Regions from separate parts of the Brevibacillus choshinensis genome, predicted to be linked through region 2. Evidence: predicted binding sites of a transcription regulator. Region 2 holds the regulator's gene; the other holds the start of a gene.
The links. Region 2 encodes LexA, which represses DNA repair genes until DNA is damaged. Its sites were predicted from a motif close to CGAACATATGTTCG; they were not measured.

Region 1 (3,988 bases), 2.2 Mb from region 2:
AAAAATGGACGAACGCGCGCATCTATTGGTGGAAACAGATGCGATGACAGGGCAGCTGCTCCGGCTTGTCAAGAGTGATGGTGTCATAAGCCGGTTGAAGACAGATAAACAACGAGACTGGAAATCCGCGGAAGCCGTGCTGAAGCGCCTGCTGCCGACCGGAACCACTTCATTGCGGGTGCAAGATGTAGGAGATGCTACATTGACGTTGTATACGGCTGATCCCATGATCAATGGCATTCCCGTTTATCAGGAAGGGCAGACAGCGGAACAAGGCATGTACACGATCCGCGTGGATTCTTCCACGGGAAAAATCGAGGAAATTTCGATCCAGCGTCCTGTTGAACTGATCGCTCCAGCCCGCACAAAAGCGTTAGTGGAGCAGGGGGCTGTCGATCGATTGCTGAAGGCTTATCCGCTGGAGCTCACTTACATTCACCAGAAGAATCCGCAGACGGGAGCGACCACCTGGAAGCTGGGATACGATTTATCGTTCCGCCAGACGAAGGTACACTGCTTCTGCGGAGTCGAGGAAAAGGTCGACCTTACTGTGCGTATGGATGCTGTCACAGGAAACGTCATGGTAAAGGAATAGTAGATAAACTTGGCTACCCCAAGGCATGGATACTGGATAAGAATCTTATCAATTCTTATCCGTAGAACAAAAAATCCGCCCTCATCCTGTCCGGAGAGTGCGGATTTCTTTTTGCGGGCTAAACCGCTTTTGCTTCGTAGCCTGTAATTTGGCTCAAGGATACTTTTTTGCCATCTTCCAAAACGAATTCGATCAGGCCATTTTTCATGCTGACGGCTTGAATGACTCCGCTCAAGCTGTTGGTAGAGGAGCTGCCGTCAGTGTTCGTTTGGGAGTCGTTATAGGTGACGGTGTATCCGATCATTTGCGCGTATTGCAGCGAGCTGCTCATCGCTTGGTTGGTCGGACTGACTGTCATGCCGACGATTTTGTCCAATTTCACCGTCTGGCCATCGTCCAGCTGGAACTGGGCGGTGCCGTCTTTCATGGTAAAGCCGGTGATCACGGCGTTTTTGACTTCATCGACAGAAGTGATGTCATCCGTGGTCGCAGGGTTTCCGTCCTTGTCCACCTGGGTCGTTGTTTTATAGGAAATCTGGTTTCCGATCATTTCCATGTACTTCAAGCTGCTGTCCAGGGCATTTCCGGCCATGCCTTGCGATTCCAGGCCCTTCACATCAGTGAGCGGAATCGGATTGGATTCACCTGCGAGGCGGAAGTAAATTTTACCGTTGTCCATATACACAGCGGAAATGACGCCTTCTTTGGATTCTGTAGACGTCTCGCCGGTCACTTCATCTGTGGTCGTCAGATTGTACGTAGCGGTGCGGCCGACCAAGGATTCGTATTTTTCCAGCGTGAGCATGCTGTTGTTGGATTGTTCCATCAAGGAGGCCATTTTCGTCATTTTTTCCACCATGGTCATCATGCTGGTCTGCTGAATAAACTGAGAATTGTCCATCGGGGACATCGGATCCTGATGCTTCAGCTGCTCCAGCAGGAGCTTCATGAAGGCGTTGTTATCCAGCTCAGTGGAAAATTCCTTTTTCCCTTTGTAGCTGAGGTAAGAGGGTATATTCGAACTGTTGCTTACGGTCGTGTTATCAGACACTGTTGGTCCTCCCTTACTGTGCGGGTTCATCCGTACGGGAATGTACTTCCACTAACAGTATCGGTAAAAGGCTGAAAGGGGTAAAGACAAACATTTGTTCGAATTTCGGCTTATTTTTGTACGTATTGTGTTATAATGGAAATAGAGACTTTTATGGAATGAGGAGTTGAACGAGGGAATGGAGCGTTTTGAATTGGTATCGGAGTATCAGCCGTCCGGTGACCAGCCGACTGCCATAGCGGAGCTGGTTGCTGGTATTCAGGCGGGCAAGAGGCACCAGACCCTCCTGGGTGCGACGGGTACGGGAAAGACCTTTACAGCAGCCCAGGTGATTGCTCAGGTGAACAAGCCGACGCTGGTCATGGCGCATAACAAGACGCTGGCGGCCCAGTTGTGTGCGGAGTTCAAAGAGTTTTTTCCGAACAATGCCGTAGAATATTTCGTCAGCTACTACGATTACTATCAGCCAGAAGCATACATTCCCCAATCGGATACGTTCATTGAAAAAGACTCCAGTATCAACGAAGAGATCGACAAGCTGCGTCACTCGGCGACCAGCGCTTTGTTTGAACGCCGGGACGTCATCATCGTCGCTTCGGTATCGTGCATCTACGGCTTGGGTTCTCCTGAAGAATACCGGGAGCTGCTCTTGTCGCTGCGCGTGGGAATGGAAAAAGGGCGGGACGAGATTTTGCATCGTCTGGTCGACATCCAATACAACCGCAATGACATCAATTTCACTCGCGGTACGTTTCGGGTCCGCGGCGACGTCGTAGAGATTTTCCCAGCCTCCCAGAGCGAGCAGGCGATTCGTGTGGAGTTTTTTGGCGATGAGATCGAGCGCATCACGTCGATCGATGTCCTGACTGGGGAGATTTTGGGTCAGCGCGATCATGTTGCGATCTTTCCGGCCTCCCACTACGTGACGCGCGAAGAAAAAATGAAGCTGGCTGTTCAAAGCATCGAGGCAGAGCTGGAGACCCGTCTGGCGGAGCTGCGCGAAGCAGGGAAGCTGCTTGAAGCACAGCGGCTGGAGCAGCGCACGCGATACGATGTGGAAATGATGCTGGAGATGGGCTTTTGCTCCGGGATTGAAAACTACTCCCGCCATCTGACGGGTTTGCCGGAAGGGCACGCCCCCTACACGTTAATTGATTATTTTCCTGATGATTTCCTCGTCTTGATGGATGAGTCCCATATGACCTTGCCGCAGGTGCGGGCGATGTACAACGGCGACCGCGCGCGCAAAGACGTCTTGGTCGAGCACGGCTTTCGTCTGCCTTCTGCCAAGGACAACCGACCGCTCACGTTTGCGGAGTTCGAGGCGAAGCTCAAGCAGGCTGTCTACATTTCCGCTACCCCAGGACCTTACGAGCTGGAGCACTGCCCGGAGGTGGTGCAGCAAGTCATCCGTCCGACCGGATTGGTCGATCCGACCATCTCCGTTCGCCCGATCAAGGGACAGATCGACGACCTCATCGGCGAGATTCAGGCTACGATCGCTAAAGAAGAGCGCGTCCTGGTCACGACCTTGACGAAGAAGATGTCGGAGGACCTCACTGATTATTTGAAGGAAATCGGTATCAAGGTACGATACCTTCACTCGGATATCAAAACCATTGAACGGATGCAGATCCTGCGTTCTTTGCGCTTGGGTGAATTCGACGTTCTGGTCGGAATCAACCTGCTGCGGGAAGGTCTGGATCTGCCAGAGGTGTCGCTGGTGGCGATCCTCGATGCCGACAAGGAAGGCTTCCTGCGCAACGAGCGTTCCCTGATCCAGACCATCGGCCGCGCAGCGCGCAACGCTGAAGGCCGCGTCATCATGTACGCGGATAAAATGACCGATTCCATGCAGGCAGCCATCCGGGAGACGGAGCGCAGACGCGCCATCCAGCAGGCTTACAATGAAGAGCGAGGCATCACCCCGCAGACGGTGAAAAAGGCTGTCCGCGACGTCATCGAGGCAACCAAGGTGGCGGAAGAGAAGGCCGATTACCTGCCGCATGAAGAGTTCAAAAAGATGCCGAAGAAAGATCGCTTGACGGTGATTGCACGAATGGAAGAAGAAATGAAAGAAGCGGCCCGCAATCTCATGTTCGAACGTGCGGCAGAATTGCGCGATTTGGTGCTCGAGCTGAAGGCCGAACTCTAAGGAGAGATTTTTTTCATGCCATTGGAACATATCGTGGTAAAGGGCGCTCGTGCCCATAACCTGAAAAATATTGATGTGGTGATCCCGAGGGATAAATTCGTCGTTTTGACGGGTTTGTCCGGCTCGGGGAAGTCTTCCCTTGCCTTTGATACGATTTATGCGGAGGGACAACGCCGCTATGTGGAGT
Region 2 (3,988 bases):
GATTGGATGGTCGCCACGATATCCTTTAGACGGCTGTCATTGGCCTGGTTCAGGTTGGCGGCCAAAAATTCATCGATGAAACCTTCCTGCAAGAAATCATCCGGATCTCCCATCTCGCGGTGTATCGTCTCTTTCACTGCGCCATCATAAATCCCGGTGATTTTTCCTTGCTCGATTGCGAAATTACGCTTTAAGGTTACTTCTCCACGGACGATTTCTCTTCCCATCCGGTAAAAGGCGTCTTTGCTCTCCCCAGAATAATAGAGGCTGGCAATCGGTGCTCTCCAGTCGACAACCACAGAGTCAAACGTATCTCCCCGCACAATTCCCCGCTTGCCGATGTAGACCTGATCCAGCTCGTACACTTCATCCTTCATAAAGTCTACCCGTCCGAAGTATGGCTTTTCACGTCCCTGGTCCTCAAGATAGCGCAGATCCTTCGACTTTTTCGAATTCACGACTTGTTTTACGTAGTCGTCGGTAGCTTCCCGAATATCCTCGCGTAATTGCGTGATTTCACTGTCAATTATCGCGATGGTGTCATCCAGCTTCTTTTGTTCCCGTTCGTATTCCCGGTGTTGGGTACTCATACCCGTCCCCCCTCTCAGTCCGTTCATTTCGCATTGCTATGTCCATTGTCGTGCCAGCCAAATACCTGCCGCACACGAAAGCAAACCAACCGTCACGCTCAGAAGCGCATACAACAACCCTCGAACAATCTGGCCATCTCCCCAAAAAGAAATGACCTCCAGAGAAAAGGTGGAGAATGTCGTAAATCCCCCCATTACCCCTGTGGCAAACAATAGATACACTTCCGGTGACAACATTCCCCGTTCTTTTCCCCATACAGACAGCAAACCAATCAGAAATGAACCCACGACGTTCGCGAGCCATGTTCCGATCGGCCACCCCGGCTGATTCGCTATCAATGAAAGACCATAGCGCATCATGGATCCGAGTGCTCCTCCTGCTGCCACCGCAATCCATGGAATCATTATGCTTTCCCTCCCATGCTCGGTTCGGAACAAAAAGACACCCTAGCTTGCAGCAAGGATGTCTTTGTTATCAATATCTGTTATCTTACTGTTTCCGACCATTTTCTTCAAGGTCTTCCACGTAACGGATGGAATCCAGGTTTGCTCTCAAAGAAAGCTTTACAGCATCGATATACTTTTGACGAAGTGCTTTTTGCTCGAGCTTTTCTTCCTCGGACAATCCGACCTCTTTTGACTTTTTCACCAGTTCATTAATGCGCTTGATTTCTGCGTCAGATACCACTACTGGTTCCTCCCCACCTGTAAGTAATGCCGCTCCATTATACCATATCCCAAGGGCGGTGCAAGCAGGTCGGGCGTCAGTGAATGGGAAGTTATTCCGGAAGCGGTATTCTCAAGGTCTGGCCAGGGTAAATCATGACACCTTCCATGTCGTTTATTTCTTTGATCGCCGCTACAAGCTCATTCACGTCCATCTTCGCTTCCTCTTGATAGCGAACAGCCAGCTTCCACAAGCTATCTCCGGCACGCACTGTGATTTCCTTTACCGGCGGAGCCACCTCTACACCAGAAGCAAACACCAGTTCGGTCAACAAATAAAAAAAGAGAGAAAAACTAATCAGAAACAATAGAGCCTGTCCTCGGGTAATGCCGAAACGAGTGCGTCGAACTACCTTCTTTTCAAAGCGATTATGTACAGTCAATACAGACATCAATATCTCCTCCTACAAACGTACGTTCTGTTCTCTTGTTACCATCATATATGGGAACGTATGTTCATGTCAACAAAAAAGATCCGAACTTATGTTTGTCGAACGCAAGATCCCATGGTATAATATAGGAAAACATGTTCGAGAAAACTGAGGTGTCTCTTATGTCAAAACTTTCGAATCGACAGCAGGCCATCATCGACTTCATCCGAAAAGAAGTCCGCGATAAAGGCTACCCACCTTCCGTACGGGAAATCGGGGAAGCAGTCGGACTTGCCTCCAGCTCTACTGTACACGGACACTTAGCTCGCTTGGAAAAGAAAGGCCTCATTCGGCGCGACCCTACCAAACCTCGTGCCATTGAGCTCTTGTCTGAGGAAGATCGCTTTCAAGATGATTTTGAAGATTCCGTTGTTCGTGTGCCCGTCATCGGGAAAGTCACTGCAGGTCAACCGATCACAGCCATTGAAGATGTCGAGGAATATTTCCCATTGCCGGAAAACATCGTAACGTCGGACAAGGTGTACATGCTCCGCGTATCCGGTAACAGTATGATCGACGCGGGAATTCTCGATGGCGACTACGTCATTGTCCGTCAGCAGCACGTTGCGAATAACGGTGATATCGTAGTGGCGATGACCGAAGAAGATGAAGCCACTGTCAAACGCTTCTTTAAAGAGAAGAATCATTTCAGACTCCAGCCGGAGAACGCCACGATGGAGCCGATCATCCTCGACGCCGTTTCGATTCTCGGTAAAGTCATCGGAGTCTATCGCTTGATTCACTAATGATTGCAAGTAAAAAGGACAGCCTCTGCTGTCCTTTTTTGCGCCTATGCCGCGATGAAAAACCAAATGATCATCGTCACCTGGAGCACGACTTTGACGACGGCACTTCCCAAAAATCCGATCAATGAGCCAAAGCCTGCCTTGATGGCTTTTTCCATCGTTTGTTTTTGCATGAAGAGTTCTACCAACACGACGAAAGCGAATGGAAGAATGATCATACCGAACGGCGGGAACAAGAAGATCCCGAGCAAAATCCCGATGATCGCCGCAAACGAAGACCACTTAGATCCCCCGTACTTTTTCACAAAATACATATTGGTCAAGAGATCTGCTCCGTACAAGAGCACACTGAGCGCAATCATCCCCCACCAAAAGGATGACGGAAGTCCCGCACCCGGATCTGCAATAAAGAAGTGATAGATCAGGAAGCCGCCCCATAGCAGGATCGTATCAGGTAATACCGGCAGAAAGATTCCGGCGATACTCAATACAAACAAAGCTACCACAATCACCCATAAAAGTATATCCACTACCCCCACTCCTCTCCCTATGGTATACGAGTCAAGCTCATTTTCGTTGCAGTCTGTTTGACAACCGACTACAATCATTTCACACCCCTATTCTATGATCGTTACCCAATTCTTCGGGACCAAAACACGATGGAGGCATCCACATGAAAAACTGGCGTGATCTCGCTTATTTGCAATCCGGCAATGCTCGCCAACAGGCTGCCTGGAATGCCATCTCGCAAATCCGGCTGATGGAATCCTTGTGTGCGTACGATCCCGTTCTCGCCGGCACAATCCCCCTGCAAATCGATGTTCCGGATAGTGATCTCGATATCATCTGCGTGAGTCATGACCTGGATCGCTTTGATGCTGATGTGCGTGCAGCATATGGCAGCATGGAAGGCTATCAGGAGAGCCGTATTCTCGTATCTGGCAAGGATTCCAGCGTCATCGGATTTTATGCACATGACTTCTGGTTTGAATTGTTCGCTCAATCTGTCCCGGTCGAACAGCAAAATGCATACCGCCATATGGTTATCGAGGATCGATTGCTCTCGATCGGCGGTGAAGAGGCTTATCGGGATATTCGAATGCTCAAAGCGAACGGCATGAAAACCGAGCCTGCCTTCGCTCACTACTTCCATATCCCAGGCAATGACCCTTATCAGGCACTTTTGGAGCTAGAGCGCTACCATACGGAAGAGCTTACGTCCTACATTCTCCTCTTCCAAGAGAAAAACCAGTCCAGATAATGCTTGCCGGACTGGTTCCTCCTTATCAGGTGCCTTGCAGCATGCTACTCCACTCGCAGGCCAATGCTTTTCTCTCCAAAGGAGACTCTCTCCATCGGGTTGCCGGCTTCATATCGGACCTGGTCAAGAAGCACATGGCTCCTCAATACATGATCAAATTGCTCCAGCGCTGCTTTCACCTGCGCATCTACATCCAACGTAAGGGTAATGCGCTTTTCGATCGGTAAATCCAGC

Region 1: the regulator LexA is predicted to act here: its motif matches at 1,734-1,747, upstream of uvrB (excinuclease ABC subunit UvrB).

The regions. Positions count from the first base shown of each region.
Region 1 is NZ_CP069127.1:5,624,620-5,628,607, reverse strand. Features, by position in the region: gene JNE38_RS28150 (hypothetical protein) at 1-595, shown strand, start outside; gene JNE38_RS28145 (flagellar hook assembly protein FlgD) at 714-1,646, opposite strand; gene uvrB (excinuclease ABC subunit UvrB) at 1,825-3,801, shown strand; gene uvrA (excinuclease ABC subunit UvrA) at 3,817-3,988, shown strand, end outside.
Region 2 is NZ_CP069127.1:3,429,014-3,433,001, forward strand. Features, by position in the region: gene JNE38_RS17285 (HelD family protein) at 1-590, opposite strand, end outside; gene crcB (fluoride efflux transporter CrcB) at 627-995, opposite strand; gene JNE38_RS17295 (DUF896 domain-containing protein) at 1,081-1,278, opposite strand; gene yneA (cell division suppressor protein YneA) at 1,370-1,708, opposite strand; gene lexA (transcriptional repressor LexA) at 1,870-2,493, shown strand; gene JNE38_RS17310 (DUF456 domain-containing protein) at 2,538-3,023, opposite strand; gene JNE38_RS17315 (DUF4269 domain-containing protein) at 3,167-3,754, shown strand; gene ileS (isoleucine--tRNA ligase) at 3,799-3,988, opposite strand, start outside.